One region of the Streptomyces sp. NPDC056486 genome, then DNA from elsewhere that is predicted to be linked to it. Evidence: riboswitches for the same ligand, from Rfam matches in the RefSeq annotation. Region 1 holds a riboswitch; the other holds the start of a gene.
What was found. A riboswitch is a leader RNA that binds a small molecule or an ion and turns the genes downstream of it on or off. The one in region 1 is predicted to bind ZMP and ZTP.

Region 2: it holds a riboswitch for ZMP and ZTP, as region 1 does, so the genes downstream of both, ACFQ7F_RS11095 (bifunctional 5,10-methylenetetrahydrofolate dehydrogenase/5,10-methenyltetrahydrofolate cyclohydrolase) here and glyA (serine hydroxymethyltransferase) in region 1, are expected to answer to the same signal.

The regions. Positions count from the first base shown of each region.
Region 1 is NZ_JBHTSF010000016.1:58,718-62,883, reverse strand. It holds gene ACFQ7F_RS09810 (SAM-dependent methyltransferase) at 1-770, shown strand, start outside; gene rocD (ornithine--oxo-acid transaminase) at 811-2,013, opposite strand; ZMP/ZTP riboswitch at 2,125-2,215, shown strand; gene glyA (serine hydroxymethyltransferase) at 2,256-3,551, shown strand; gene trpS (tryptophan--tRNA ligase) at 3,693-4,166, shown strand, end outside.
Region 2 is NZ_JBHTSF010000019.1:66,981-71,146, reverse strand. It holds gene ACFQ7F_RS11110 (methylated-DNA--[protein]-cysteine S-methyltransferase) at 1-473, opposite strand, end outside; gene ACFQ7F_RS11105 (2OG-Fe(II) oxygenase) at 592-1,374, opposite strand; gene ACFQ7F_RS11100 (DMT family transporter) at 1,472-2,422, opposite strand; ZMP/ZTP riboswitch at 2,592-2,677, shown strand; gene ACFQ7F_RS11095 (bifunctional 5,10-methylenetetrahydrofolate dehydrogenase/5,10-methenyltetrahydrofolate cyclohydrolase) at 2,699-3,559, shown strand; gene ACFQ7F_RS11090 (DMT family transporter) at 3,571-4,166, opposite strand, start outside.

The sequences.
Region 1 (4,166 bases):
TCAACACCACGCAGCCTCACACGGCCCGGATCTGGAACTACTGGCTCGGCGGCAAGGACAACTACCCCGTCGACCAGGCCGCCGGGGACCAGATCCGCACGCTGCACCCCGGTATCGGCGCGTACGCGCTCGCCGACCGGCAGTTCCTCGGGCGCGCCGTGAGCCATCTCGTGACCGAGTGCGGCATCCGGCAGTTCCTCGACATCGGCACCGGCCTGCCGACCGCCGACAACACCCACGAGGTCGCCCAGCGGATCGCCCCCGAGTCCCGCGTCGTGTACGTGGACAACGACCCGTTGGTCCTCACCCACGCGCGCGCCCTGCTCACCAGCACCCCCGAGGGCAGGACCGACTACCTCGACGAGGATCTGCGCAATGTGGACGCGATCCTCGAACACGCCGCCAAGACCCTGGACTTCGACCGGCCGGTGGCGCTGATCCTGCTCGGAGTCGTCATCTTCATCGAGGACGACTCCGAGGCGTACGGCATCGTGCGCCGCCTGCTCGACGCGCTGCCGGCCGGCAGCCACCTGGTCCTCTCGCACACGATCACCAGCCCGGAGATGCCCGACGTGGACGCGGCGGTGGCGTTCTGGAACGAGAACGGCACGCCCAAGCTCACACAGCGCACCCCTGAGCAGGTCGTCGGCTTCTTCGAGGGCCTGGACCTGCTCGAACCCGGTGTGGTGTCGTGCAACCGCTGGCGTACGGAGACAGCGGCGGGCGTCGAGGACGTGGCCATGTTCGGCGGGGTCGGCGTCAAGCGCTGAGGCCGAGCCCGCAGAGCTGGGCCACCAGCGCCCCGGAGAGCTAGGCGAGCACGGCCCGCAGCTGATCAAGCCCCCAGTCCAGATCCTCCTTGCTGATCACCAGCGGCGGAGCGATCCGGATCGTCGAGCCGTGGGTGTCCTTCACGAGGACACCCCGGCCCATCAGCTTCTCGGAGATCTCGCGGCCCGTGCCGTGCGACGGCTCGATGTCGACGCCCGCCCACAGCCCGCGGCCCCGCACCTGCGTCACCGCACCCGTGCCGGCGAGCAGCCCCAGCTCGGCGTGCAGATGCTCGCCGAGCTCGGTGGCCCGCTGCTGGAACTCGCCCGAGCTCAGCATGGCGACGACCTCAAGGGCCACCGCGCACGCCAGCGGATTGCCGCCGAACGTCGAGCCGTGCTCACCCGGCTTGAACACCCCGAGGACATCCGCGTCCGCCACCACCGCGGACACCGGCACGACACCCCCGCCGAGCGCCTTGCCCAGGATGTACACGTCCGGCACCACGCCCTCGTGCTCGCACGCGAACGTCCTGCCCGTCCTGCCGAGCCCCGACTGGATCTCGTCCGCCATGAAGAGGACGTTCCGCTCCCGCGTCAACTCCCGTACACCCGCGAGATATCCGGCCGGCGGAACCAGAACCCCCGCCTCGCCCTGGATCGGCTCAAGGAGCACGGCCACGGTGTTCTCCGTGACAGCGGCCCGCATCGCCGTCAGGTCGCCGTACGGCACGATCTCGAAACCCGGCGTGTACGGACCGAAGTCCGCCCGCGCCTCGGCGTCCGTCGAGAAGCTGACGATGGTCGTGGTGCGCCCATGGAAGTTGTCGCGCGCGACAACGATCTTCGCCCGCCCGTCGGGCACACCCTTGACCTGGTACCCCCACTTCCTGGCGGTCTTCACGGCCGTCTCCACCGCCTCGGCCCCGGTGTTCATCGGCAGCACCATCTCCTTGCCGCACAGCTCCGCGAGCCGCGTACAGAATTCGGCGAACCGGTCGTGGTGGAAGGCCCGGGAGGTGAGGGTGACCCGCTCCAGCTGCTCCTTGGCCGCGTCGATCAGGCGGCGATTGCCGTGACCGAAGTTCAGGGCCGAGTACCCGGCGAGCATGTCGAGGTAGCGGCGCCCCTCGATGTCCGTCATCCAGGCGCCGTCGGCAGAGGCGACCACAATGGGCAGCGGGTGGTAGTTGTGCGCGCTGTGAGCTTCGGCCGAGGTGATGAACTCTTCGGTAGTCGACACGGGGTCTCCGTTCGTCCTGCGGCGGGGGGCGGGTGTGGCGCCCAGTTTCTATCGTCGCTCGGATCGCGGACGAAGAAACCTGCCGTGGCGGCGTGCCCGCTAGGCTGGCCGCTACAGCACGGCGACTGGCGCACGGGGAACGGACCCCGGGGAAGCCGTGCGAGGCAACACCTTCGAGGTGCCGACCGCCTGGGCACCCCGGGACCACGACCGGACACTGACCGCTCGCCCCGGAGGACGCCATGACTCACGCCGCTCCATCAAGCACCCCGAACACCCTCAGTCACCCCGCGCTCGCCGCCGAGGACCCCGAACTTGCCGCCCTCGTCGCTGCCGAGGAACAGCTTCAGGCCGACACCCTGCGCCTGATCCCCAGCGAGAACTACGTCTCCACCGCCGTCCTCGAAGCCTCCGGCACGGTCCTGCAGAACAAGTACAGCGAGGGCTACCCCGGCCGCCGCTACTACGAGGGCCAGCAGAACATCGACCCCGTAGAACGCCTGGCCGTCGCCCGCGCCAAGTCCGTCTTCGGCGTCGAGCACGCCAACGTGCAGCCCTACTCCGGCTCCCCGGCCAACCTCGCCGCCTACCTCGCCTTCGCCGAGCCCGGCGACACCGTGATGGGCATGGCACTGCCCATGGGCGGCCACCTCACCCACGGCTGGGGCGTCTCCGCCACGGGCAAGTGGTTCCGCGGCGTCCAGTACGGCGTCCGCCACGACACGGGCCTCATCGACTTCGACGAGGTGCGCGACCTCGCCCTCAAGGAGCGCCCGAAGCTGATCTTCTGCGGTGGCACCGCCCTGCCCCGCACCATCGACTTCGCGGCCTTCGCCGAGATCGCCCACGAGGCGGGGGCCGTCCTCGTCGCCGACATCGCGCACATCGCGGGACTGATCGCGGGCGGCGCCCACCCCTCACCGGTGCCGCACGCCGACGTGATCTCCACGACTACCCACAAGACCCTGCGCGGCCCGCGCGGCGCGATGCTGATGTCCCGCGAGGAACACGCCAAGGCCATCGACAAGGCGGTCTTCCCCGGTCTGCAGGGCGGCCCGCACAACCAGACCACCGCGGCCATCGCCGTCGCCCTGCACGAGGCGTCGCAGCCTTCCTTCCGGGACTACGCCCACGCGGTCGTCGCCAATGCCAGGGCCCTCGCCGAAGCCCTGCTCGCCCGGGGCTTCGAATTGGTCTCCGGCGGTACCGACAACCACCTGATCCTGATGGACCTCACGCCCAAGGACGTCCCGGGCAAGATCGCCGCCAAGGCTCTGGACCGGGCCGGGATCGTCGTCAACCACAACACCGTGCCGTACGACCCGAGGAAGCCGTTCGACCCCTCCGGCGTCCGTATCGGCACCCCTTCGCTCACCTCCCGCGGCCTCGGAACACAGCACATGCCGACCGTCGCCGACTGGATCGACCGAGGCGTCGCCGCGGCCCGTGCCGGTGACGAGGACGCCCTGACGAAGATCCGGTCCGAGGTCGCCGACCTGATGGCCGCCCATCCGGCTCCGGGCCTGCCGACGCACTGACCCTGTGTTCCTCGTCTCATTCGTGACGGCCGGATCGAGTCATTCGAGACGGCCGGATCGAGACGTCGGATCACAAGATCGCGGCACACCCGTCACACGACTGTTTCCGAGCAATGAGAGACACCTGAGAGAATGAGCCCTATGGCCACTGATCGTCCTCGCGTGCTCTCCGGAATTCAGCCCACCGCAGGCTCGTTCCACCTCGGCAACTACCTTGGCGCGGTCCGCCAGTGGGTGGCGCTGCAGGAGTCCCACGACGCGTTCTACATGGTGGTGGACCTGCACGCGATCACGATTCCGCAGGACCCGGCCGACCTGCGGGCCAACACCCGGCTCGCAGCCGCCCAGCTCCTGGCCGCGGGGCTCGACCCGGAGCGCTGCACGCTCTTCGTCCAGAGCCACGTTCCCGAGCACGCCCAGCTCGGCTGGGTCATGAACTGCCTCACAGGCTTCGGTGAGGCGTCGCGCATGACGCAGTTCAAGGACAAGGCGGCCAAGCAGGGTGCGGACCGCGCCTCCGTGGGCCTCTTCACATACCCGGTCCTGCAGGTCGCGGACATCCTGCTCTACCAGGCCAATCAGGTCCCGGTCGGCGAGGACCAGCGCCAGCACATC
Region 2 (4,166 bases), on a different contig from region 1:
TGGGTGAGGAGTTGGACCTTGCGCTCCACGCCGCCCGCGTAGCCGCGCATGGAGCCGTCCGCGCCGATCACCCGGTGGCACGGGCGCACCAGGAGCAGCGGGTTCGCGCCGATCGCGGCGCCCAGGGCCTGGACCCGCGCCCGGTCCACACCGAGTCGCCCGGCGAGTGCGCCGTAGGTGGTCGATGTGCCGTACGGGATTTCCTCCAGGGCGCTCCAGACGCGCTGTTGGAAGTCGGTGCCGCCCCGGGTGAACTCCATGTCGAACTCGGTGAGTTCACCACTGAAGTAGGCGGCAAGCTGTCGGGCGATCTCCGAGAACCGGCCGGGATCACGGGCCCAACCGCTCTGCACAGCCGGGGCGTTCCTCTGTCCGGGCATGGACAGCGACGTCAGCGAGACGCCGTCCGGCGTCGGCTCTCCTACCAGCAGCAGCTCGCCGAGCGGGCTGGTCATGGTCGTGTGGACGGTCATCGTGGCCTCCTCAGCCTGTCTTGCGGTGCTTTATCCTGCCTTGCCTTGCTTTCCTTCCACTTCAACGATGAGGTGTCGCGGTCACGCATGCTGGCGGAATTCGGACGTCGCACTGACGTCAGCGGGCATTGTGGAAGATCACGCCGAGCACGGTGCGGTGACCGGATTCGACGGCGTTGGTGCCGTGCCGCATGGGGTGACGGCGGTATCCGTTCCGGCCGCGGACGGGCCGGTGCCGGACGGGGAAGATCATGCCCTGACCGAGCTGCGGCTTGACGACCATGGCGCGCGACTGGAAACGCGGGCGCTGTTCCACGAAGACGTTCTCGCCGCCGGTGAAGTCCTCGCCGGGTTGGTTCAGCATGACGGCGATCTGCAGGGGGAAGACGATGTCTCCGTAGACGTCCTGATGCAGACAGGCGTAGTCACCCTCGCCGTAGTTCAGGATCAGCGGGGTGGGGCGCCGCTGCCCGTTCTCCGCGCACTCGGCGATCAGCTCGTCCAGCGTGGGCGGGAAGGTGCGCTCGCCGAGCTGCGGGGCCCACTGGTTGGCCATCCATGCCATCGGCGGATACAGCTTCTCGCGCAGTGTCCGCACGAGCGGGACGGCAGCCGGGTCGGCGAAGTACTTGTAGGTGCCCCGGCCGAAGTGGTGACGCTGCATGACCACGGTCGACCGGAAGCGGCCGGGTTCGTCGAACGTGCCGATGATCTCCTGACACTGCTCACGCGACAGCAGCGGAGGCGTGACTGCCACCCCTTCCTCGTTCAACTGGGCATACATATCACCCCAGTTCAGCTCTCCGAGTGCGGGAATCGCCGGGTCGGACGGACCGCGCGGCGGGGCGTCCGACTCCGGAGCAGGGCTGAAGAGATCGGGGGCGAGGGTGGGCTGATGCATGATTCCGGGTCCTTCGTACGGTGGGGCAGGACGGCCCCGGCGTACTCGATCCTCGCCCGCCGCAGGTGGGAGCGCTGGCGGCATTCGGACGTGGCGTTCACGAACTGCCCGCCGCCTTCAGAGCGCCCTGCGCTTCCTCGGCCCCCGGAGCCGACGCCTCCGGCTTTCGCTTCTGCCGACGCGTCATGCCGACTCCGACGAGTACGACCGCCATCCCCGCGGCCACCCGGAGACTGAAGGCCTCGTCGAGCACGATGGCACCAAGGGCCACGGAGACCACCGGCAGCAGATACCCGACGGTCGCCGCGTTGGTCGCGCCCTCGTCCGCGATGATCCGGTAGGTGAGGTGGAAGGTGATGCCGGTGGCGAAGATCCCCAGGATGACGACGGCGATCAGCGCGGTGCGCTCCACGTGGATCGTCTCCAGGCCACCGACCGGCAGAGCAAGGGCCGTCAGGCCCGTGGCCGCCATCAGCTGGGCGGCGGAGAGGGAGAGGGTGGGCATGCCCTTCCCGACGAGGTGATGCCCCATGTACGCGAAGCCGACGGCGTAACTCGCCGCCGCACCCACGATCGCGAGGGCGCCCCAACTCGTCAGGCCTGACTGCTGCCATGGGGCGAAGATCAGCGACGTACCCGCGAAACCGATGAGGAGTCCGGCGAGGCGAACGGGGCGAAGTCCTCGTTCCGTGCCGATGGCGAGGCCGATCAGGACGGACCACAGCGGAGTCGTCGCGTTCAGGGCGCCCGCCACGCCGGAGTCGACGGTCTGCTGGCCGACGCTGAAGAGGCCGAAGGGCAGGGCGTTGCAGAAGAAGGCGGCAACGAAGATGTGCTTCCACGTCGCACGTCCCTGAGGAAGCCGGTTGCGCGTACTGAAGAGCACGACCGTCAGGGTCGCCGCCCCGAGTGCGCAGCGCAGGAGGGTGACCTGCACGGGAGACAGGCCTTCCAGGGCCAGTTTGATCCAGAGGAAGGTCGATCCCCAGAGGAGGGCGAGTACGCCGACCCTTGCCGCTGCCCAGGTTCTTCCGGGGACGCCGTTCACTGTTCGCTCTCCTTGGTCCGAGCCGTTGCCGTTGCCGCTGTCGCTGTCGCTGTCAGTGAACGATGCCGTCGCCGACCTGAAAGGACAAGCAAAGAGATTTGAACTTTCCTTAAGCTCAGCTACATCCGCGACGCCAGCGCCTAGGGCCCCGCACCGTCCCTTAGGCTGAAAGGCGGGCCGTGACTGGCGCTGAGGTGGAGTACCACCGGGGAGCGGCCTGACATCGTGTCGATGCCGCGCGCCTGGGCAACTCACCCTGAAGTTCAGGAGTGGCACATGCCCCGGACGCAGACAGCTCGCCTGATGGACGGAACCGGCCTCGCCCGCCGCATCGTCGAAGCCGGCTCCGCGACCGCCGCGGACATCCGCCGGCGCACCGGAACGTCCCCGTGCCTCGCGACCGTCCTCGTCGGCGAGGACCCCGCCTCGGTGACCTACGTCCGTATGAAGCGCTCGCGCTGCGAGAAGGCGGGCATCGAGTCACGGCATGTCTCCCTGCCCGCCTCGGTCGGCACCGCAGAACTGGTCGCGACGATCACCGCGCTCTCCCAGGACCCGACCGTCCACGGCATCCTGCTCCAGCACCCCGTGGGACCCCACATCGACGAGCGTGCCGCCTTCGAGGCGATCGCACCGGCCAAGGACGTCGACGGGGTGACCATGCACTCCTTCGCGGCGATGGGCTTCGGCCTGCCCGGATTCGTGTCCTGCACGCCCGGCGGCATCATGCGCCTGCTCGACGAGTACGACGTCGACCTCACCGGCAAGCATGCCGTCGTCGTAGGGCGCAGCGCCATCCTCGGCAAGCCCGCGGGCATGCTGCTCCTGGGCAGGGACGCGACGGTCACGTACTGCCACTCACGTACCGCGGACCTGCCCGCGATCGTGCGGCAGGCAGACGTCCTGCTCGCCGCGGTCGGACGCCCGCGCTTCATCACCGGCGCCGACATCAAGCCGGGTGCCGTGGTGATCGACGCGGGCTACAACCCGGGGAACGTGGGCGACGTCGACTTCGACACCGCCCGTGACCGGGCGAGCCTGATCACTCCCGTACCGGGCGGCGTCGGGCCCATGACCATCGCCGTACTCCTCGCCCAGACGGTCGAGGCGGCGACACAGCAGCTCGGCCTTGACTGATCACGATCGCCTCAGGAGCGACTCAGGACGCTGACCCCGTTCGCCGTCACGATCGCCGCGATGGCCGACCACTCCACCCAGTCCAGGGACTGCCCCAGGACGGCCATTCCCACCAGCGCCGCGAGGACCGGGTTGACGCTCATGAAGATCCCGAAGAAGCGGGCGTCGACCCGGCGCAGGGCGAGCAGGTCGGCGAGGAACGGGACCGCGGAGGAGAGGATGCCTGCGGTGGTCGCGCAGGCGAGCGCGGTGGCCGTCGGCGGGTGGTGGGCAAGGACCACGATGCCGACCGGCAGGTAGAGGAGCCCCGAGATCCCCGCGGCGGCGGCCGAGCCCTCGATACCCGGGATGCGGGCCCCGACCGCACGGTTGAGCAGGATGTACGAGGCCCAGCAGGCCGCGGCGAGCAGGCCGAGCGCGATGCCGACGTAGTCCGTACTGGGCTGCGGGCGAGCCAGTGCGACCACCGCCGCCCCCGCGACGACCGCACAGCCGAGGTCCACCGCGCGACGGGACGCGGCAAGTGCCACCGACAGCGGGCCCAGGAACTCAAGGGTCACCGCGAGGCCGAGCCCCAAGCGGTCGATCGCGGTGTAGAGGGAGAGGT